DNA from 2 places in the Hoeflea sp. IMCC20628 genome. Region 1 is predicted to be linked to the other one. Evidence: predicted binding sites of a transcription regulator. Region 1 holds the regulator's gene; the other holds the start of a gene.
What was found. Region 1 encodes PhoB, which activates phosphate uptake and scavenging genes when phosphate is short. Its sites were predicted from a motif close to TGTCATNNANCTGTCAT; they were not measured.
Positions count from the first base shown of each region.

Region 2: a site for PhoB is predicted at 6,863-6,879, ahead of IMCC20628_RS21750 (1-acyl-sn-glycerol-3-phosphate acyltransferase). Genes of this name have one in related genera too.

Region 1 is NZ_CP011479.1:3,831,692-3,843,232, forward strand. It holds gene IMCC20628_RS18000 (Hsp33 family molecular chaperone) at 1-933, opposite strand, end outside; gene argF (ornithine carbamoyltransferase) at 1,048-1,971, opposite strand; gene IMCC20628_RS18010 (aspartate aminotransferase family protein) at 1,986-3,173, opposite strand; gene IMCC20628_RS18015 (GcrA family cell cycle regulator) at 3,650-4,174, shown strand; gene IMCC20628_RS18020 (hypothetical protein) at 4,339-4,656, shown strand; gene phoB (phosphate regulon transcriptional regulator PhoB) at 4,666-5,349, opposite strand; gene phoU (phosphate signaling complex protein PhoU) at 5,378-6,100, opposite strand; gene pstB (phosphate ABC transporter ATP-binding protein PstB) at 6,147-6,962, opposite strand; gene pstA (phosphate ABC transporter permease PstA) at 7,032-8,390, opposite strand; gene pstC (phosphate ABC transporter permease subunit PstC) at 8,387-9,847, opposite strand; gene IMCC20628_RS18050 (substrate-binding domain-containing protein) at 9,916-10,944, opposite strand; gene phoR (phosphate regulon sensor histidine kinase PhoR) at 11,126-11,541, opposite strand, start outside.
Region 2 is NZ_CP011479.1:4,630,597-4,642,137, forward strand. It holds gene odhB (2-oxoglutarate dehydrogenase complex dihydrolipoyllysine-residue succinyltransferase) at 1-1,052, shown strand, start outside; gene IMCC20628_RS21715 (hypothetical protein) at 1,127-1,582, shown strand; gene IMCC20628_RS21720 (hypothetical protein) at 1,594-2,088, shown strand; gene lpdA (dihydrolipoyl dehydrogenase) at 2,113-3,519, shown strand; gene IMCC20628_RS21730 (DUF2867 domain-containing protein) at 3,553-4,023, shown strand; gene IMCC20628_RS21735 (hypothetical protein) at 4,118-4,444, opposite strand; gene IMCC20628_RS21740 (TraB/GumN family protein) at 4,534-5,625, opposite strand; gene IMCC20628_RS21745 (tyrosine recombinase XerC) at 5,831-6,766, opposite strand; gene IMCC20628_RS21750 (1-acyl-sn-glycerol-3-phosphate acyltransferase) at 6,930-7,838, shown strand; gene fsa (fructose-6-phosphate aldolase) at 7,976-8,629, opposite strand; gene IMCC20628_RS21760 (primosomal protein N') at 8,724-10,928, shown strand; gene IMCC20628_RS21765 (thioesterase family protein) at 11,099-11,541, opposite strand, start outside.

The sequences.
Region 1 (11,541 bases):
CGTGATTTCACCATCTTCAACGCTGTTGGAGATTTCCTCGGCGGTAAAGCCGCGCAGAACCTCGCCCAGCCGCTCGCGGGAGCAACTGCAGCGGTCAAACACCGGCACAGGCGGATAGACCTTGGCGCCACGCTCATGAAACAGCCGGTAGAGCAGACGTTCGGCGCCCACTTCCGGATCCGTCAATTCACCCGGCTGCACGGTACTGACAAGCGCCTTGGCTTCGGCCCAGCCGTCATCATCATTGTGAAGCAGCTCTTCGACACCCTCCGGCGCATCACCACCTGGAAGGTCGGGATGCCGCATCCGGTCGGGTGACTGGGGCAGGAACTGCACCACGATTCCACCGGCGCGCCAACTCTGGCGCGGGTTGCCGTCGCTGTCGCGATCAAACAGTTCGGCAACGGCCAGCCGGACGAGTGTCGGGATCTGCTCGGACTGACGGAAATAGGTTTCCGCCATGGCTTCCAGCGTTTCGCCCTTCATTTCGACGATGCCCTGATAGCGCTGCATGTACTCGCCCTGGTCAATGGTGAAGGCCAGCACACCGGTGCCGAGCAGTTCGGCAGGGCTCGTGGTTCCGGCAGCCTGCGCGGCAGCAAGGCGCTCTTCGTCAAAGCGAGCATAGGCACGCAGGTTTCCCGGCGTGGAGAAGTCCGCCACGAGGAGATCCACAGGCCCGTCGCCCTTGGTCTGGACGATCAGCTTGCCTTCAAACTTGAGCGACGTTCCGAGCAGCACCGTCAGGGCGATGGCTTCGGCAAGCAGCCGTGCCACCGGCTCCGGATAGGAATGCCGCGCGAGGATCGTGTCGATCATCGGCCCAAGCTGAACGGTGCGTCCGCGCACATCCAGGCCATCCACATCGAAGGGCAGAACTTTGTCATCTCCGGCGAAGCCAGGCTCGCCGAGGGTTTGGATATCGGTTTCCATCATCATTCCCGAGTGTTGAGCATGGCGCGTCCTGCCTCGGGTCGGCCAGGCATGATCCGCGTCCAAATTACCAACAGCGCATATAGGTACTGACCGGCGACAGTGCCAGAGGCGCTACAAAACGCCCATGCACCAGCGCATCACCGCCTTTTGCGCATGAAGCCGGTTTTCGGCTTCGTCAAACACCACCGATTGCGGTCCATCCATCACCCCGTCCGTGACTTCCTCACCACGGTGGGCAGGCAGGCAATGCATGAACAGGGCATCCGGATTGGCCTTGGCCATCAAATCCTCATTGACCTGATAGGGCAGGAAAACATTGTGGCCGCGGGCCTTGTGTTCCTGGTTCATAGACACCCAGGTGTCGGTGATGACGCAGTCGGCCCCCTTGATGGCGCGGTCCGGATCGGTGCTGATGTCGATTTCGGCACCAAGCTTGCGGGCATAGTCGACATATTTCATTTCGGGCCCGGATCCGGCCGGGGTTGCAATCTGCATGCGGTAGCCGAATTGCCCCGCACCTTCGATCAGCGAATGAAGCACATTGTTGCCATCACCGGTCCAGGCCAGCGTCTTTCCCTTCACCGGGCCACGATGTTCCTCGAAAGTGAGGATGTCAGCCATGATCTGGCAGGGATGGGTGTCATCGGTCAGCGCGTTGATAACCGGCACGGTGGCGTGCTCGGCCAGTTCCAGCATGCGGGAATGGTCAAGCGTGCGGATCATGATCATGTCGACATAGCGCGACAGGACTTTGGCCGTGTCGGCAATGGTTTCGGCGCGGCCAAGCTGCATCTCGGTTCCCGACAGGAACAGGGTTTCGCCGCCGAGTTGGCGCATGCCGACGTCAAATGACACCCGGGTGCGCGTCGACGGCTTTTCAAAAATCATCGCCAGCATCTTGCCAGCTAGCGGACGGTCAACCTCGGTGGTTGTCTTGGCTGATCGCGCCGCATCAAGCATGGCGCGCAGATCGGCAGAGCTGACAGCTGCGAGATCAAGAAAATGGCGAGTTCCGTCGGATTTGGTCTGCGTCATGGGATCCAGTCCGGTTAAGAGGATTTGTGAGACAGCATATCGAGCGCCGCCTCTATTCTGGAGAGGGCTTCACGGGCTTCTTCGGCGGTCACAATCAAAGGCGGAAGCAAACGGACAACATTGTCACCAGCCGGGACGGCCAGCAGATTTTCATTGCGCATGGCCAAGACAAGATCGGCATTGGATTTGGCGCATTGAATGCCGAGCAACAGGCCTGCCCCGCGAACGCCCGTGATCAGATCAGGATAGCGATCCTTGAGTGAGGCAAGTCCTTGCCGCAACACCAGCGCGATATCGTTGACATGCGGCAGGAAATTCTCTTCCAGAATGACATCCAGCACAGCGTTGCCAACTGCCATGGCAAGCGGATTGCCGCCATAGGTGGTGCCATGGGTGCCCAGCGTCATGCCGTCAGCAGCATCTGCCGTGGCTAGACAGGCACCAAACGGGAAGCCGCCGCCGATGCCTTTGGCAATCGCCATGATGTCGGGTTCGATCCCGGCCCATTCATGGGCAAACAGCTTGCCGGTCCGCCCGACACCGGACTGGACCTCATCCAGAACCAGCAGGATTCCCTGCTCGTCGCACAGATCGCGCAGCGCCCGCAGGGTTTCGTTGGACAGCGGCCGGACGCCGCCCTCGCCCTGTACCGGCTCAACAAGAATGGCTGCAGTGTTTTCAGTGATGGCCGCCTTGATGGCTTCAAGATCATCGAACGGCACCTGATCGAAGCCCTCGACCTTGGGACCAAAACCCTCAAGATATTTGGCCTGGCCGCCGGCCGCGATGGTTGCCAGCGTCCGGCCGTGAAACGCACCTTCCATGGTGATGATGCGGTAGCGCTCCGGCTGGCCGTTGACATAGAAATGCCGGCGCGCGGTCTTGATGGCGCATTCGAGCGCTTCTGCACCCGAATTGGTAAAGAACACCTTGTCGGCGAAAGTCACCTCGGTGAGCCGTTCGGCCATCCGGGTCTGACCCGGAATTTCATGGACGTTGGAGAGATGCCACAATTTGTCGGCCTGCGCTTTCAGCGCTTCGACAAGATGCGGATGGGTATGGCCGAGCGAATTGACCGCGATGCCGGCGGCAAAATCGAGATAGCGTTCGCCAGTGTTCGTCTCCAGCCACACGCCATGCCCGCGTTCAAAGACCAAGGGAACGCGATTGTAAGTATCATAAAGCGGCTTGACATCAGCCATGGCGCTCATCTCCCATTGGACACCGGGCATCGGTGCATTGACCGAAGCTTGGCGGAGGTTGTTGCGTTCCGCCCAGTCACCCAGTGCCGGAAAACCAAAAATGCCGCCCATTCCGGGGCGGCGTGGGCACTATTTACATTTCGGTATGGACTGTCAATGAGACAAGCTGTGCGCCTGGTCCAGCGCCGGTTTGCACTTTATCTTATGCGGGAGCATATCGGGATGGCTGTCTGGAAGTGCGGCACGGCCTTCAGCCAGTCTCAACCTGTAAGTTGGGGAAAACCGAAAAAAGGAATCGGCATGATTCGCCTGACTCTTGTCATAGAGTCATGCAACCACTAAGTTGAATTTATGAATTAGACGTTCGCGGCGGACACTATTCACCTCACAGTAACCGAGCGCTTGAGCTCCGGTCATCCGGAGCGGCGGTGAGGGATTCTGCCATCCCGGAACACGGGATAAACGGAGACCAAGGCATGAACTGGACTGATGATCGGGTTGAAAGACTCAAGAAACTCTGGGCAGACGGGCTGAGCGCCAGTCAGATTGCGGCACAGTTGGGCGGCGTCAGCCGCAATGCTGTGATCGGCAAGGTGCATCGCCTCAACCTTCCCGGCAGAGCCAAAAGCGGCGGTCAGGCGGCCGTGCGGACCAAACGCACAACCGCAGCACCGCGCGCACCGAATTATGCCGGACGCACGGCGACACAGACAACACGCACCGTCAGCCGTTCAAGCGGCGGCGCAGCTTTGAAAGATGATCTCGACGTCGTAGCCGTGGAGAACATCGATACGCGGCCGGTCGATGACGTTGTGGTGCCTATTTCACGGCGCCTTACGCTGATCGAGCTTTCAGAGCGGACCTGCAAATGGCCACTTGGCGATCCTCTGCAAGAGGGCTTTCATTTCTGCGGCAATGATTCAGGCGAGGCGTCTCCCTATTGCGGCTACCACGCCAAACTGGCGTTCCAGCCGTCCAGCGAGCGCAAGCGCGCCCGCTGAACCAATTTCGATTGAAGACAGCAAAGCCCGGATCCATCAATCCGGGCTTTTTTTTGCGCTCGTGTGGCCGTGACGGTTGAGATCATGGATGGTGACGCGGAGACCGCAATCAATGTAAGTTGTCGGTCGCGACACACTCAAAATCAGGCAAAGAGGATCGGCCGATGCGCCATTTGATGACTGCACTTCTGCTTTTGCCGATGTCCATCGCACCTGCCGCAGCCTCCTCGGATGACGCCTGGGCTGAATTTGCCGCCGAGGTGCGCAGCAAATGCCTTGAGGCGGCCGCGCCTATGCTCGACGACGGCAAGGCCGCCGTCGATCCTTTCGGCAGCGAAAGCTTCGGTCTCGCTGTGGTGACCGGCAAGGCCAAAGGCGGCGACGCCTTTGTGAGCTACATCTGCGTCATCGACAAGCAGGACCGGAGTGTCGAGCTCGGCAGTGAACTCACGGCCGAAACGTTGACTGTCACCATCCCCTGAGGTCCCCGGTCAGCTCTCGATCGAATAGCCGGCGCCACGCACGGTGCGGATGGTGTCGCGCATACCCGACAGATTGACCGCCTTGCGCAACCTGCCGACATGCACATCGACGGTTCGTTCATCGACATAGACATCGTGACCCCAGACGCCATCGAGCAGTTGCGCCCGCGAGTAAACCCGGCCGGGTGAGCTCATCAGATATTCAAGAAGCTTGAACTCGGTCGGCCCCAGCTTGACGTCGCGGCCGCGGCGGCGCACCCGGTGCGTTTCCCGGTCCAGCTCGATGTCGCCAACCTTGAGCAGTGTGGAAATGCTTTCCGGCCTTGCACGGCGCAACATCGCCCTGACCCGGGCCAGCAATTCTGGCGTGGAGAACGGTTTGACAACATAATCGTCGGCACCCGTTGCGAGCCCGCGAACCCTTTCACTTTCCTCGCCGCGCGCCGTCAGCATGATGATCGGCAAGCGTTCGGTTTCAGGCCGTGCGCGCAGGCGCCGGCACAATTCGATGCCGGAAATACCGGGCAGCATCCAATCCAGGATCAGCAGATCCGGGACACGTTCCTGCAGCCGGATCTCGGCCTCGTCGCCGCGGAGAACGGTGTCGACGTCGTAGCCTTCTGCTTCCAGGTTGTAGCGAAGCAGCACCGAGAGTGCTTCCTCGTCCTCAACCACTGTAATGCGCGGGCTTATCGCCATGATCTGTAAACTCCCCGCATTGTCACGCCGAACCCGGATCGGATACGATCATGCTGGCGGTGTCATCGTCCTTGGGGCGGTCAGCGGACAGTTGCTCGCCGGTGGCAACGTAATAGACCGTTTCGGCAATGTTGGTGGCGTGATCGCCAATGCGCTCGATGTTCTTGGCACAGAACAGCAGATGGGTGCAGGCAGTGATGTTGCGCGGGTCTTCCATCATGTAAGTCAGCAATTCGCGGAACAGCGAGGTGTAGATCGCGTCAATCTCCTCGTCACGCTCGCGAATGGTGTGTGCGAGCTCCGGCGAGCGTGTGGCAAAGGCGTCGAGCACCTCCTTGAGCTGGGTCAGGGCCAGTTCGGCCAGATGCTCGAGTCCGCGCACCAGCTTGCGCGGCTGCGCCATGGTGTGGACGGCGATCACCCGCTTGGCGATGTTCTTACCCAGATCACCGACGCGCTCGAGGTCCGACGCGATGCGGATCGAGCCGATGATTTCGCGCAGATCCGACGCCATCGGCTGGCGCTTGGCGATGATCAGAACCGCCTTGTCGTAAATCTCGCGTTCGCCCTCATCGAGCAGCAAGTCTTCGGAGATGACCCGCTGCGCGGACGCCGTGTCGGCGTTGACGAGCGCCGCGACCGCGTCGGCGACCATGCGCTCGGCGATGCCGCCCATTTCCGACAAGCGGCGCACGAGGAAGCGGAGTTCGTCATCATAGGCTGTGACGGTATGAGCTTCGGGCATTTTGTGATCCTTCAATTCTGTATTCGTGATGCGCGTGGCGGGCGCATTAGCCGAAGCGGCCGGTGATGTAATCCTGGGTCAGCTTTGTGTCCGGATTGGTGAACATCTTGTCGGTCGGGCCTTCCTCGACGAGCTTACCCAGGTGGAACATCGCCGTGCGTTGCGACACACGGGCCGCCTGCTGCATCGAGTGGGTGACGATGACGATGGTGTAGTTCTCGCGCAATTCGTCGATCAGCTCCTCGACCTTGGCCGTGGCGATCGGGTCAAGCGCCGAACAGGGCTCGTCCATCAGGATCACTTCGGGGCTAACGGCGATGGCGCGGGCGATGCAAAGCCGTTGCTGCTGGCCGCCGGACAGGCCTGTTCCGGGCTCGTGCAGACGGTCCTTGACCTCGTTGAACAGGCCGGCCTTGATCAGGCTGCGCTCGACGATCTCGTCCATCTCGGCGCGGGTGGAGACCTGGCCATGAATGCGCGGTCCATAGACGACGTTTTCATAGATCGATTTGGGGAACGGATTGGGCTTTTGAAACACCATGCCGACGCGGGCGCGCAGCTCGACGACATCAATCATCGGTGCGTAGATGTTCTCGCCGTCGAAGGTGATCTCGCCGGTGATCCGGCAGATGTCGATGGTGTCGTTCATCCGGTTCAGGCAGCGCAGAAATGTCGACTTGCCGCAGCCGGACGGGCCGATCAGCGCGGTGACGCTGTTCTTGCGAACCTCCAGATTGACGTCAAACAGCGCCTGTTTCTCACCGTAGTAGACGCAGACATCGGTGCCGCGCATCTTGATCTCGAACTGATCAACCGATGCGTTGACCGCTCTTTCCGTAGCCGCTTCCGACATGATGTTCATCTCCGTCTTCCCTTCAACAATTCCAGTATACTCAGGGCGTGGTCGTTTGTGCGATTGCATCTTTTGCATCTACCAGCGGCGCTCAAAGCGGCGGCGCAGCAGAATGGCTATGGCGTTCATGATCAGGAGAAACACCAGCAGCACAATAATGGCGCCCGATGCCCTCTCGACAAAGGCCGGATCGCCACGCTGGGTCCAGTTGTAGACCTGAACCGGGAGCGCCGATGCCGGATCAAAGAATCCCTCCGGCGGCGCTCCGGGATATTCGCGCACGAAGGCCACCATGCCGATCAGCAACAGAGGTGCCGTTTCACCCAGCGCCTGGGCAAGCCCGAGGATCGTGCCGGTGAGAATGCCCGGTGCTGCGAGCGGCAGGACGTGGTGAAAGATTGCCTGCATTTTCGAGGCACCTATGCCGAGAGCAGCATCATTGATCGATGGCGGCACAGCCTTTAGCGCCGCGCGGGTGGCTATGATGATGGTCGGCAGCGTCATCAGTGTCAGCACAAGACCGCCGACAACCGGCGCAGATTGCGGCAAGCCGACAAAATTGATGAAGATCGCCAGGCCGAGAATGCCGAAGACAATGGAGGGAACCGCGGCCAGATTCGCGATGTTGACCTCGATGAGGTCGGTCCAGCGATTTTGCGGGGCAAATTCCTCAAGATAGATCGAAGCCGCGACGCCAATCGGCAGCGCCAGCACCAGCACGATCAGCATCATGTAGGCCGAGCCGATAATGGCGACGCCCAGACCGGCAGCTTCCGGCCGTGTGTCGGAGGCATCGGGTGCAGTGAAAAACGACCAGTTGAAGCGGGCCTCCAGAATGCCTGCCTGTTTCAGCTTGTCAGCCAGTTGCAATTGTCCGGGCGAGATATTGCGGTCGAGCGCCGCGGAGTCCATCGTCACGCGGCCCTTGTAGTAGCCATCAATGCGGCCTGACGCGAGCATGTCGAAGGAGACAGTCTTGCCGATCTGCGTCGGATCATTGAGCACGAAATGGCGCAGTTGCGCAGGCGCTTCCTTGGAAATGAGCTCGAATGCCTGTTTGGCATCAACCCCTTCGACAGCAATGCCACGCTCCTGCATCATGGTCTTCAGCGACGCCTGGATGAGTGGCTGGATGGTGAATGTGGTTATCTTCTGGATATCCGCCGGATCGAGGTTTCCCTTTTTATCCAGCTTGGCAGGATCGAGATAGACATCCATCGTCACATAGGTCTGACGGAACGACGACAGCCCGTTCGACAGGATGGAGGTCATCAGGCCGACCAGCGCCAGCAGGCCGAAGACGACAGCCGCCAGACCCATCAGCCGGAAACGACGTTCTGTCCTGTGGCGTTTGCGGGTCCGAGCGCCAACTTCGAAAAGCGATCCGCTCTTGACGCCGCCGGCGGTCACGGCGGTATTGGCTGTGACTTCGGTCATTCGTACTGCTCCCGGTATGTGCGCACGATATAAAGCGCCAGAATGTTCAGGCAGAGGGTGAAGACAAACAGCGTCAGGCCGAGCGCGAAGGCGACCAGCGTTTCCGGACTGGCAAATTCGGTATCGCCGGTGAGCTGGCTGACAATCTTGACGGTGATCGTGGTCATGGCTTCGAACGGATTGAGATCGAGCCGCGCCGAGGCGCCTGCCCCCATGACAACGATCATGGTTTCCCCAATGGCGCGACTGGCGGCGAGAAGAAAGGCGCCGACAATGCCCGGAAGCGCTGCAGGCAGGATCACCTGCTTGATGGTTTCCGACTTTGTCGCGCCCAAACCGTAGGAGCCATCGCGCATCGCCTGCGGCACGGCATTGATGATGTCGTCCGACAGCGAGGAAATGAACGGGATCAGCATGATGCCCATGACCAGACCGGCCGTCATCACCGATGAGGACGAGGTTCCCAGACCGAACGGCTGAGATATCCAGTCGCGCAGGAACGGTCCCACCGTGATCAGCGCGAAGAGACCGTAAACGATGGTGGGGATCCCGGCCAGAACCTCGATGGCGGGCTTGGCGAAACTGCGCAGCGTAGGGCCGGCATATTCGGCCAGGTAGATGGCGATCATCAGGCCAATCGGAACCGCAAACACCAGAGCGACAAACGAGACATAAAGAGTGCCCCAGAGCAGCGGCAGAAAACCAAGATCGGATCCGCCGCGAAATTGCGGGTTCCAGGTTGTCGACAGGAAGAAATCCTCGGCGGGATACATTTTGAAGAATTCGATGGATTCAAACAGCAGCGAGCCGACAATGCCGACGGTGGTCAGAATCGCGACCAGCGACGATCCCATCAACAGCGCCTTGACGAAGGTCTCGCTGATATTGCGCGCCCGCAATTTCGGCTGGATCCGCGCCCAGGCCCAGTAACCGAAGCCGAGCGCCACGACGAGAACTGCAATGTTGCGGACGAAATCGGCGGCAAGTTCGATATCTCGATAGTCCTTGGCCACCTCGAATACAGCCGGCGACACATCAGAGCCGAGCGCCACGCCGACCGTGGCAAGCCGCGCGCGAACATCGGTGACATCAGCCCGCATCAGGGCGAGATCATCTTCCGACATCTCGCCTTCGGCAATGATATCGCTCAGTCCGCCTGCTATGCGGCGCACATCGACCATGACCAGACTTTTGGCACCGCCATCGGGGATGGCGCTGTCAGGAATTTTACCACTGATGCTGCTCTCGATGAGAACCGGCTGCAAAAACAGCCACGCACCCAGCAGGAAAAGCGCGGGTACGGCCAGAAACAGGGCGACAGACTGGCCATAATATCCCGGCAGGGAATGCAGTTTCGTGCCATCGCGCGCAGCAGACTTCAGCGCACGTTGCCGGCCAAGGACATAGCCAGCAACGGCCAATCCAAGCACGATGAGAATGAGAACACTGGGTGTCATGTCGGTTCGCCCTGCTTGCGAGGAAAGGGGCGGCGCTGAACGCGCCGCCCCTTTAGGCGTCAAAGGGTTTAGTTGAGCGCAGCCATCGGGGTGCGGTTCTTGATCATTTCCTGGGTCTTGGCCAGTTCAGGATCGGAGACCAGGCCATAGGCAGCCAGCGGACCGTCAGGACCGGCAATTTCGTCAGACAGGAAGAACTCGATATATTCCTGCAGACCGGGGATCACGTCGAGATGCGCGTTCTTGACGTAGAAGTAGAGTGGCCGGGAAACCGGATACTCGCCCGAAGCGATGGTCTCTGTCGACGGGTTGACGCCCGACATGGTGCCAACCTGAAGCTTGTCTGTGTTGTTTTCATAAAACGACAGCCCAAAGACGCCGATTGCGTTCTTGTTGGCGTCGATGCGCGACAGGGTTTCGGTGTAGTCACCGTCGATGTCGACCGACACGCCGTCGGTGCGCAGAACGGTGCAGCCCTTTGCCTTTTCATCGCCTGCGGCCTTGAAGGCTTCTTCAGCGCCGGTTGCTTCGCAGCCAGCTTCGAGAACCTTGACGTCGAAGACTTCGCGGGTGCCGTGCTTGGTGCCCGGGATGAAGGCGAGAATATCCTGAGCCGGCAGGTCGGGATTGACGTCAGCCCATATCTTGGCAGTGTTGTCGACCAGTGCGCCGTCCTTCACAACCTTGGCGGCGAGAGCATTGTACCAGTCGGCCGGAGTGAAGGCGAACTCGACGCCGTTGATGTCGGAGGCGAAAACGATGCCGTCATACCCGATGCGGACTTCCTGGATATCCGACACACCATTGGATGCGCAGAGGTCGATATCGGACTGCTTGATGCGGGAAGAGGAATTGGCAATGTCGATGGTGTTTTCGCCAACGCCTTCGCAAAGCTTCTTGCGGCCTGCTCCCGAACCACCGGATTCGACAACCGGTGTCGGGAAGCTGAAGTTTTCACCGAAGGCTTCGGCAACGATCGAGGCGTAAGGCAGGACAGTGGAGGAACCAGCGATCTGGATCTGGTCGCGGGCGATAGCGGCGCCGGCGAAGGCCGTGGAGGCCACAAGTGCGGCAGCGGCGAATTTGAGTGCGTTCATAAGAATCTCCCGTCGTGGGTCAGGGTGGCATGGCTCTTTGCTAGAACCGTTTGTCAGCCATCTAAGGCTGGCCCTTTCTAGGCCCCGCGAGATTCCGTTTTATGACACTTCCATCACTGTTTTATGACAGTCTATCCATCTGATTTAACTTATGAATTTCTTTGGTCACGACCAAATCGCCCTATTCAGCGGGGTTGAATTTGACAATAAAGGTCGATCCCTCGCCCGGTGTGGAGCGGATGATCAGCCGGGCCCGGTGCCGTGTGAGAATGTGCTTGACGATCGCCAGGCCCAATCCGGTCCCCTTCTTGGTCCTGCTTGTCTCCACATCGACCCGGTAAAACCGCTCGGTGAGACGGGGAACATGTTCCTTGGCAATTCCGGGGCCGAAATCCTGGATAGTGACCTGAGCGCCTTCGCTGTCCGTGTCAGCGACAGTGACCTCCACGCGCTTGCCAGCCTGACCATATTTGCAGGCATTCTCGACCAGGTTGGAAAAAACCTGGATCAGTTCGTCCACATCGCCGCTGATCGTCACTGCTTTGTCGGGCAGGGAAAGCTGAATTTCGACGCCGAGATCGTTGGCCATCGGTCGCA
Region 2 (11,541 bases), 800 kb from region 1:
CGGATGGCGAGACCGTCGAGGTCAACGCCTTGCTGGCACAGATCACCGAAGGCGCCGTCGGAGCGGCTCCGGCCAAGGCTGAAGCGAAAGCCGAAGCGCCAGCTCCAAAGGCAGAGGCACCCGCCGAGAAGGCTCCGGCGCCTGCCGCCAAGAGCGACACGGACATGCCGGCCGCTCCCTCGGCGCAGAAGCTGATGACTGAAAAGAACATCGCGTCCAGCGACGTCTCCGGCTCTGGCAAGCGCGGCCAGGTGCTCAAGGGCGATGTGCTGGATGCAATCGGCAAGAGCTCGGCAGCCGCTCCGGCTACTGCCCCGCAGGCATCGCGTCCGGCCTCTTCGGCAACGGATGAAAGCCGCGAGGAACGGGTGAAGATGACGCGTCTGCGCCAGACCATCGCCCGCCGCCTGAAGGAAGCCCAGAACACCGCCGCGATGCTGACCACCTATAACGAGGTGGACATGAGCGCAGTGATGGAGATGCGCAAGAAGTACAAGGAGTTGTTCGAGAAGAAGCACGGCGTCAAGCTTGGCTTCATGGGCTTCTTCACCAAGGCCGTGACCCATGCGCTGAAGGAAATTCCGGCGGTCAATGCCGAGATCGACGGCAATGAACTGATCTACAAGAACTATTGCCATGTCGGCGTCGCTGTCGGCACCGACAAGGGCCTGGTGGTTCCGGTGGTGCGGGATGCCGACCAGATGAGCATTGCCGAGGTCGAAAAGGAAATCGGCCGTCTCGGCCGCGCCGCACGCGATGGCGAATTGTCGATGGCCGACATGCAGGGCGGCACCTTCACCATCTCCAACGGTGGCGTTTACGGCTCGCTGATGTCTTCGCCGATCCTGAATTCGCCGCAGTCGGGAATTCTGGGCATGCACAAGATCCAGGAACGTCCGATGGCTGTTGGCGGCCAGGTGGTGATCCGTCCGATGATGTATCTGGCGCTTTCCTATGACCACCGGATTGTCGACGGCAAGGACGCCGTGACCTTCCTGGTCCGGGTCAAGGACAGCCTGGAAGACCCCGAACGTCTGGTTCTTGATCTGTGATTGTGTAAGTATTGAACCTCAAATGCTCTGCATGCAGACACTAGACACAATCATGTAGACTATGGGGAGACATTATGACTGAAACAATCGAGTGGATCTCAATCAAGAAATTCAAGCCTGCGCCGATCGGCGCCATAGGTTTCATCGGAAACAATGCGGTTGCCATCGCGGCGTTTTATGATGACGCCGATGGCAACCAGGATGGCAAGGTCAGCCTGGTTGAGAAGATCGGTTCCAAGATCATGTTCGACTTGACCGGCCGGAATATTGCCGAGGTGGCGATGCAGGCGCGAGTTGAGCCTGAAATCATCTTGCGGGATGCGAATTTTGCCCAGCAAGCTGCGCGGATATATCTCAACTTCGCGTCTGGGCTTGTGGTTCAGGGTGTATACAAGGCGTATTTTTCGCGGAGCATCAAGATGATCGGCAGCGGAGTGGCGAAGACCATCACGAACGGAATGGTCAAGCAACTTGTTGTGCGCAAGGGATTTGAGACGGCAGTCAAGAATGCCTTCATGGCTGCTGGCTGATGAACAGGGGCATGGCTGTTATCGTGATGGCCGTGTCCGGGTTTGCGGTATCGCAAGCCGACGCCGCCTGTCCGCAAGCACTGGCGGTTTATGATGAAGCCGTGTCCGGGGCGGAGATTGCCTTTGCAGGGGCTTTGTCAGATGCCGACGGCATGCAGCACCGCTTTCGCCTCAGTTTCCCCGGGAATGGCATTACAATGGACGGCGTGGTGATGATGGCCGGAGAGCCTGACCGGCCCTGGGGCGTGATCTTGCATCAGTGCCCCGAGGGCGACGCAACCGGGGCCGAGATCGCGGCCTGCACCGTCTGGGAAGGTCCGCTCTATGTGGTCGACACCACAGGCGGTATTGGCTGGCTGCCCGTAGCGGACCCCGAGCATGCCGCGGGAGAGAGCCTGTTGCTGCCGGATTTCGGCGCGGCGGTGATGCACTCGCAGGCGTGGCAGAGCCAACAGATAACAGAGCTTCCCGGCGATGCATTTCGTTTGAAAGCCTGCCAGGAATGAATTTCGGATTATAAGGACAAGACCATGAGCTACGACGTCATCATCATCGGTTCCGGACCCGGCGGCTATGTCTGCGCCATCAAGGCAGCGCAACTCGGCCTGAAAGTGGCTGTGGTGGAAAAACGCGCGACCTTCGGCGGCACCTGTCTGAACATCGGCTGCATTCCGTCGAAAGCACTGCTGCATGCGTCGGAAATGTTTGCGCACGCCAATCACGGCATGGAAAATCTCGGCGTCGAAATCAGCAAACCGAAGCTCAATCTCGAGAAAATGATGGCGCACAAGGATGCGACGGTCAAATCCAATGTCGAGGGCGTCGCCTTCCTGTTCAAGAAGAACAAGATCGACAGCTTCATCGGCCACGGCAAGGTTTTGGGCGAGGGCAAGGTCTCGGTGACCGACGACGACGGCAAGGTGACCGAACTGGAAGCCAAGAACGTGGTGATCGCCACCGGCTCTGATGTTGCCGGCATTCCCGGCGTCAAGGTCGATATCGATGAAACCATCATCGTGTCGTCAACCGGCGCCATCGCGCTCGACAAGGTTCCCGAGCACATGGTGGTTGTCGGCGGCGGCGTGATCGGGCTGGAGATGGGTTCGGTCTGGGCCCGGCTTGGCGCCAAGGTCACCGTGGTCGAGTATCTCGACGCCATTCTGGGCGGCATGGACGGCGAAGTGGCCAAGCAGTTCCAGCGCATTCTTGCCAAGCAGAACATGACCTTCAAGCTTGGCGCGAAGGTCACCGGCGTTGAAAAATCCGGCAAGGGCGCCAAGGTCACCTTCGAACCGGTCAAGGGCGGCGATGCCGAGACCATCGATGCCGACGTAGTTCTGATCGCCACCGGCCGTAAGCCTTTCACCGAAGACCTGGGGCTTGAAGATGCCGGCGTGGTGCTGGACGAGCGCGGACGGGTTCGCACCGATCATCATTACCAGACCAATGTTCCCGGCGTGTATGCCATCGGTGACGTGATCGTCGGCCCGATGCTGGCACACAAGGCCGAGGACGAGGGCGTCGCGCTGGCCGAAATCATGGCCGGTCAGGCGGGCCACGTGAATTACGACGTCATCCCCGGCGTGGTCTACACGCAGCCGGAAGTGGCAGCCGTGGGCAAGACCGAAGAAGAGCTCAAGGCCGAAGGCATCAAATACAAGTCCGGCAAGTTCCCGTTTTCGGCCAATGGCCGGGCGCGGGCAATGCTCGCTTTGGACGGCTTCGTCAAAGTGCTGGCGGACGCTGAAACCGACCGGGTGCTGGGTGTCCACATCATCGGCTTCGGCGCCGGCGAGATGATCCATGAGGCCGCCGTGCTGATGGAATTCGGCGGATCTTCGGAAGATCTCGGCCGTACCTGCCATGCGCATCCGACCATGTCGGAAGCGGTGAAAGAGGCAGCGCTGGCGACGTTCTTTAAGCCGCTGCACATGTAATCCGGTGTTCCTGCTGCGGAAATTGCAGGCGTGATGAAGGCTCGTGAGATCGAGATTTCCCTGCCGCATCCGGCCTTGCCGGGTGCGGATTGGGCTGATTGCTTCGAGGCGCTGAGCAAAGACGACAATCTGCACGCCGAGGCGGCAGCCCGCCAGGCATTCGGGCGCTTGCCGTCATGGGTGGCGCCGCTGATGGTGCTGCGAAATCTCGTCGTCCGCCCGTTTGGCCTTAAGGGCGATCCGGATGCCGCAGCTCACGCAAGCCAGCGCATCGGCATGTTTCCGATCATCAGCAACAGTGCCTGCGAGATCATTCTCGGCTTTGACGACCGTCATCTGGATTTCCGCATTGTCGTGTCGACCCGTTCCCAACCGGCAGGCAGAACCGCCGTGCGGTTGATGACGCTGGTCAAACGCCACAACCGGTTTGGCCGCATCTATCTGGCGGTGATCATGCCGTTTCACAAACTCATTGTTGCAACGGCGCTGTCGCGCCTTCGCTGAATCCCATCCGGCCCTCAGCTTTGCACAGCGCACACAAAACCGCCCGGCAGAACCGGGCGGTTGGGGAAGCCATTTTGTGCGTAACGGGTTAGCTTTACGGATTGACTGCGGGAGCCGGGGCAGCGTCATTGGCAGCAGGGGCTGCTGGCGCAATTTCGACCGGTGCATCCGGTGCCGGGACAGGCTGCGCTGCATCGGGATCAGGTGCCACCTGCTCGCTGACTGCGGGAGCCGGGGTGGTGGTGCTTTCCATCCGGGCATCATCGGTGGAAAAATAGGCGAAGGCTCCGATGGCCAACACAATGAACAGGATGATCGCGGCGATCACGCCATTGTTGTTGCTTGATCGTACGACAGTTGTTTCGTGGATGCGCTCGCCGGGGCGGCTCGGGTCGACGGGACGGGGGTTGTATTCAACCATTTGACATCTCCTTTGTCTATCACAGGGCAAGAACGCCATGACAGGGAGATAGGTTCCGGCGGGCGCGGTGCGCCGGCCGTCACAGTTTGTTACTGAACGGAACTGACCGTGTAACCGGCGGTCTCGAGCAGCGAGACCAGTCCCTCGTCGCCGGGCAGGTGCAGCGCTCCTACGGCGATGAAAACATCGCCCTGTTCGAGGATCGGAGCTGCGCGCTCGGCCATGACATGATTGCGCATGCGCACGATGCGCTCCTCAAACTCGGCATAGCCGTCAATATCTTCTTCCGTACCATCCGGTCCGGAGGCCATGATCACCGGCATGATCAGCGCAATCTCGCCCTGGAGGTATAGTTCGGTCATGGTCGCCATGATGTCAGGCATCAAGTCGGCGAGCTTGATGGTTTCGACCAGGCCGCGGATGTGAAATTCCATCGGCAGATCGGCCATCGCCGCCATTTGCTCGCCGATGCTTTCCAGCCCGAGCACTGGCTTGCCAGCGGCTTTGGCGGTGTTGGCGATCTTGATGTCGAGGAATTCAGCGCCGGCGGATTTGCGCGCCAGCTCGCAGGGCGGCAATGCCACCAGACCGGCAATCATCCATGGTTTCATGCGCGAGACCAGCGCCAGCGGAATACCGCGGCGGGACAGTTCAGCCTCGACCAACTTGGCATCATCTTCGCTTAGCAATGACGTCAGCGTGCTGCCGTCGGTGAACATGGTCAGTTCCGGTTTTGACAGAAGTGCCGCCTGGGCCTTGACCGGATCGAGAATATCGACGGTTTCGATGACCACGGTCCCGGCTGCATCAAAGGCTATCTGGGCGGCGTCGGGCAACTGTGTCACCCGTGGATCGGTGACATGCATTGTGCCAAACAGCCAGGAAGTGTCGATCCCGGGTTTTTCGACCTTCCACAAAAACCCGGATCCGTATTTGGTTGCCGCGGCTTCGGCCCGGGCTTCGGCAAGCTTGCCGGGTGCGGAGAGAGCCAGCGCGGTGACCAGGCTTTTTCCGTCACAAGTGGCACTTTCGGTGGCGCCAGCCTTGGTAATGCTAAAGACAAGCCCGACAGCGAGCAGGATCAGCAGCATGAATGGCAAGGATGCGGCCAGGTAGAACATCACGCCCGGAAGTCGGGCGCAGGTGGTCCGAAACTGGGAGAAGGGTATCTGGTGGTGCATCGACTCGGCCGTTCGTTGTGATTTGCACAGCAACTCTAACCTCTCAAGCCCGACCATCCGGTTAATTCCGGTTGGCGATTCCTTGCATGGTTAATGCCGCGTTAACATGACCGCCCGGCCCGCATTATGCAGCCGGTTGCAGGATGATTTTGATGCAGAAATCGTCGCAGGACAGCGACAATTGGGCGGCGCACAACAAAGAATTTCAGGCGCGGGGATGGGCGCGGTCGTAAATCTCGATCAGGCGCCTCGAATCAACGCCGGTATAGACTTGGGTGGTCGACAGGCTGGCGTGGCCCAGCAATTCCTGAATGGTCCGCAAATCGCCACCGCCGGCCAGCAGGTGGGTTGCAAAAGAATGCCGCAGCGCGTGCGGCGTTGCGCTGTCAGGCAGGTCGAGTGCGCCGCGCAGGCGTCGCATTTCCTTCTGCACGATGGCCGGCTGCAATGGTCCGCCGCGAACGCCGCGGAACATCGGTGCATCTGCATCTGGCGTAAACGGGCAGAGTTTGCGGTAGACTGTAATTGCCTCCCGCGCTGCGGGTAACAGCGGCACAATCCGGGTCTTGCCGCCCTTGCCGGTGATTCTGAGCGTTTCTCCATCGTGTGGCAGATCATTGACGGTCAGCGACAAGGCTTCCGAAATGCGCAAGCCGCAGCCATAGAGCAAAGTTAAAACAGCTGCCGTGCGGGCGGCGACCCAAGGCTCGTCCGACAATTGCAGATCGGCGTCGACCACGCGCAGGGCATCTCGCGTGCTCAACGGCTTGGGCAATGATTTGGGCTGGCGCGGCGAGCGGGTCGCTGCGGCGCCGGCGGCGTTGGCCATGCCCTTGCGTTCGAGATGGCGCAGGAAGGACCTGATGCCGGCAAGCCCGCGCCCCAGTGTTCTGGCACCCGCACCTTCTCGCCGCCGCTCGGCCATGAAGGCGCGCAGATCAAGCGTGCGAAGATCCGCCAGATCGGAAATTTTGGGAGGACCGGCCAGATGCCGGGTCAAGAAACCCAGAAACTGGCGCACATCGCGTTCATAGGCATCTGCGGTTTTTGGCGACAAACGCCGCTCTTCGATCAGCTGAGCGAGCCAGTGTTGCTGCTCGATGACGACATCCGGGGCGGCGATGACAAGCGGTTGCTGCATGATAAATCCGTTGACTGGTGCCGCGCGTCTTCGCGGAACCATGACAGGACTATTGCATTAGAGGCTTAGCACGGAGTAAACGAGGACGTTCGCCGATGTCATCATGGCATCACATTGTGTTGCCATAGAACTGGCGAACGCGGAATCCAGAGGGGTCGAGTCCATGGCGTATGTGGCGGAGATTTCAGACCGTTTGCAGGTGCTTGCCCACGGACGTCCCGGGCATATCATTGACCAGCTGATCGCTGAACGCGGCGGCCGGCTGGTGAACCATCCGGCATGGCCGATGATTCGACCGTTCATTTATGCCACCTTGAAATATGGCGCTGCGGTGCGGATGGCTGATGCTATCGCGCCGATATCCGGACGTGCGGCTTTCCAGCATATGAGTGATTTGCTGCAGCTCGATATCCAGTCCCGGCGCGAAGACAGAATTCCAAAGCAAGGCAAATTCCTGCTCGTAGCAAATCACCCCACCGGCATTGCCGATGGCGTGGCGATGTTCGATTTTCTCAGCCTACATCGGCCCGACATGGTGATGTTCGCCAATCGTGATGCGGTACGGGTGAGCCCGCGTATGAACGAGATCATTATTCCAGTGGAATGGCGCGATGACTACAAAAGCCGCGACAAGACCCGCGAGACCCTGCAACTGACCAATCAGGCGGTTCAGGACGGCAAGGCGACGGTGCTGTTTCCGTCAGGCCGAATTGCATTCTGGCATGCGGGCAAGCTGACCGAACGGCCCTGGAAGGTTTCGGCGGTGACACTGGCGCGGCGGCATGGCCTGCCGATCGTTCCGGTGAATATCTCGGCGCGGAATTCCGGGCTGTTTTACTGGCTGTCGAAGCATTCGACCGAACTCAGGGACATGACCGTGTTCCATGAACTTCTCAACAAGAAGTGCCATACATTCCGGTTCACCGTAGGTGAGGCGATCCTGCCCGAGGATCTCGATTCCGATCCGGCCGAGGCCGTCAGGGCGCTTGAATATCATACCGTCCACGGCCTTGCGGCCAATCCGGACCGGGCCTTCGAGCCAGCACCTGCCGGCTGGACCCAGGCGGACTGAGGGCTGGCCCTCTCCTTCGCTCCCGCGGAATCCCGGCTCCAATCCTAATCCTGACCTCATTTGTTCAGCGGTATCCGGATGCAAAAACGGCCCGGAAAGACCGGGCCGTTTGAATTCTTGAGATCAGGTGCCGTTGATCAGGCGATGGACTGGCCGGTTTTCTTCCAGTCGGCCAGAAATGCTTCCAGACCCTTGTCGGTGAGCGGGTGCTTGACCAGCGCCTTGATGGTGGAGGCGGGGATTGTTGCCACGTCGGCGCCGATCAGGGCCGCTTCACGGACATGATTGACGGTGCGGATCGAGGCCGCGAGGATTTCGGTGTCAAAGCCGTAATTGTCGTAGATCTGGCGGATCTCGCGAATCACTTCCATGCCGTCGATGGCCATGTCGTCGAGCCGGCCGATGAAGGGCGAGATGAAGCTGGCGCCGGCCTTGGCGGCCAGCAGCGCCTGGTTGGCGGAAAAGCACAGCGTCACATTGGTCATGTGGCCGTCAGATGTCAGCGCCCGACAGGCCTTCAGGCCTTCGAGCGTCAGAGGCAGCTTGATGCAGATGTTGTCGGCGATCTTGGCCAGAACGGCGGCTTCCTTCATCATCGCGTCATATTCGGTGGCCGTGACTTCAGCAGAAACCGGGCCGTCAACGATCGAACAGATTTCCTTGGTGACTTCGACAATGTCACGGCCGGATTTCATGATCAGTGAGGGGTTGGTGGTGACGCCATCAATCAGGCCCAAATCGTTGAGCTCGCGGATTTCATTAACATCGGCGGTGTCGACAAAGAATTTCATTTCAGTCTCCCAAGCTGCATAGCCGGGCAGAACCGGCGCGCTGTTGATCAATCTGGGTTTCCTTTAGACCAAAGCGGGGGCAAGGTCACCTCACATGATCAAAGATTCGCGACAGAATTCAGGCGGACTGTTTCCGCGCAAGGTTGTTCCCGTGCTGATTCCGATGCCGGCCGAGCGCGCCTATTCCTATGCGCTGCCGGAAGGCATCGATGCGAGCCCCGGGCAAATCGTCCAGGTGCCGCTCGGGCCGCGGCTGGTGCCGGGCATTGTCTGGGATGGCGAGGCGGATGTGATCAACCCGGACAAGCTGCGCGAAATTGTCCAGGTTTTCGTTTGCCCGCCGATTGTCGAGCCGATGCGGCGCTTCATCGACTGGGTTGCGGCCTACACCTTGTCGCCGCCCGGGCTGGTGGCGCGGATGGCACTGAGGGCGCCGGCAGCATTTGATCCCGAACCGATGATCGACGCGTTGCGGCTGACCGATACACGGCCGGAACGGTTGACCGTGGCGCGGCAACGGGTGCTCGAACAGGCAGGCGACGGTCTGGCCTGGACCCGCAGCGGGCTGGCGCACGCCGCCGGCGTGACCGCGAGCGTCATCGACGGGTTGTCGGCGCAAGGAGTGTTCGAGCCGGTGAGATTGCCGCCGCCGCCGGTGGTGGCCGCACCGGACCCCGACTACAAGTCTGCAGCGCTGGAGCCGGGCCAGGCCGAGGTTGCGGGTGAATTGCGCAAGTCGGTGGCCGAAGGCGGTTTCAATGTGACGCTGCTTGATGGTGTGACCGGATCGGGCAAGACCGAGGTCTATTTCGAGGCAATTGCCGAAGCCGTGCGGCAGGGCCGGCAGGTGCTGATCCTGCTGCCGGAAATTGCGCTGACCAGCGCCTTTCTCGACCGCTTCCATCAGCGCTTCGGGGCGCGGCCGGCGGAATGGCATTCGGAACTGGCGCCAAGGATGCGCGAAAAGGTCTGGCGGCAGACGGCCGAAGGGCATGTCAGCGTTGTCGCTGGAGCCCGCTCGGCGCTGTTCCTGCCCTTTGCCGATCTCGGGCTGATCATTGTCGATGAGGAGCACGACCCGGCCTTCAAGCAGGAAGAACGGGTGTTCTACAATGCCCGCGACATGGCGGTGGTGCGCGCCCGCCTCACTGGCATCCCGGCTGTTCTGGCTTCGGCGACGCCGTCGATCGAATCCCGCGTCAATGCTGCACAGGGCCGGTACCGGCATCTGGTTCTGCCAAGCCGCTATGCCGAAGCGGTGCTGCCTGACCTGAAGCTGGTCGACATGCGCAAGCACGGGCCGGCGCGGGGCGGGTTCCTGTCGCCGGTGCTGCTCAAGGCGATGGCGGCGACGCTGGAACGCAAGGAACAGTCACTGCTGTTTTTGAACCGGCGCGGCTATGCGCCGCTGACCTTGTGCCGGGTCTGCGGTCACCGCTTCGAGTGCCCGCAATGTTCAAGCTGGCTGGTCGAGCACCGTTTTCGCAGCCAGTTGCAATGCCATCATTGCGGCCACACCGAACCGACTCCGAATGCCTGCCCGTCCTGCGGCACGCTGGATCATCTGGCCGCTTGCGGCCCGGGGATCGAGCGGATCGCCGAGGAGGCGTACAAGCATTTTCCCGATGCGCGCACCATCGTGCTGTCGTCAGACATGGCCGGCGGCACGCGGCGGCTCAGGATCGAGCTCGAGGCGATCGCCAAGGGCGAGGCTGATATCGTCATCGGTACGCAACTGGTCGCCAAGGGGCACAATTTTCCGCTGATGACGCTGGTCGGTGTGGTTGACGCCGATCTGGGCCTGTCGAATGGCGATCCGCGTGCTGCCGAACGGACCTATCAGCTGCTGTCGCAGGTGACCGGACGCGCCGGGCGCTCGGGCCACAAAAGCCTCGGCCTGATCCAGACCTTTCAACCGCAACATCCGGTAATGCAGGCCTTGGCGTCAGGCGATCCGGAAGCCTTTTACGAGCGCGAAACCGACGAGCGCAGCCGCGCGCATCTTCCGCCGTTCGGCCGGCTCGCCTCGGTGATCATCTCGGCCGCCACCAAGCCGGAGGCCGAAACCCATGCACGGGCGATGCGGGCGGCTGCGCCCACAGGGACGGGCATCATGGTGCTCGGACCGGCCGAGGCGCCGCTGGCGTTGATCAGGGGCCGCTACCGCTTTCGGCTGCTGGTGCATGGCGAACGCGGCAAGGACATGCAGGGATTCATCCGGCAAATGCTGGCGCAAGGCCCGAAGGCGCGCGGCTCGGTGCAGGTGCAGGTCGATATCGATCCGCAGAGTTTCTTGTAGCGGCTGGTGCTCAATGATGGATGGATGATTGCATGGCGGACAAATTGGCCGTTCGTGCCGTTCGCCAATTGGGTACTCCCGGCCTCCAAAGTGTTGTCATATCAATCGCACAACGCGTTAGCTGACGTCCCTCTCGACGAAGGTTCGCTTCCGGCCCTGAATGGATACCCCTATTCCAATCGGCGCAATGCTCGTCCGACCCAGTCTGGTGTCGGCTTCAGGATCGCATTGTGCAGATTTTCGCGAATGTCCTGGGGGAAGAGAGCCGAGCCATCCACGCGCGTGTCGTAGTGCAACAGCATGCATTCGACTGTCGCGCACTCGCGTGCGCCGGACCACATGGTGTGCCCGACATGCAGACGCTTGGCGTCCACCCCCAGTATGGCGGTTTCAATCGACAGGGTTGCCGACGCGCGCACCTCGCCGACATACCGCAAATGCGTTTCCAGCGTGTAGAGCGCGCAGCCGGTCCTGTCGAAATACTCGGTCCCGATGCCAAAGTGGTCCTGAAGCTTCCAGGTCGCGTTGCTGAACGGGACCTGGTAATAGGCCTCGTTCAGGTGGCCATAGGCGTCGAGCCAGTCCTTTTGAAGCGGTTCTTCGTGCAGGCGGA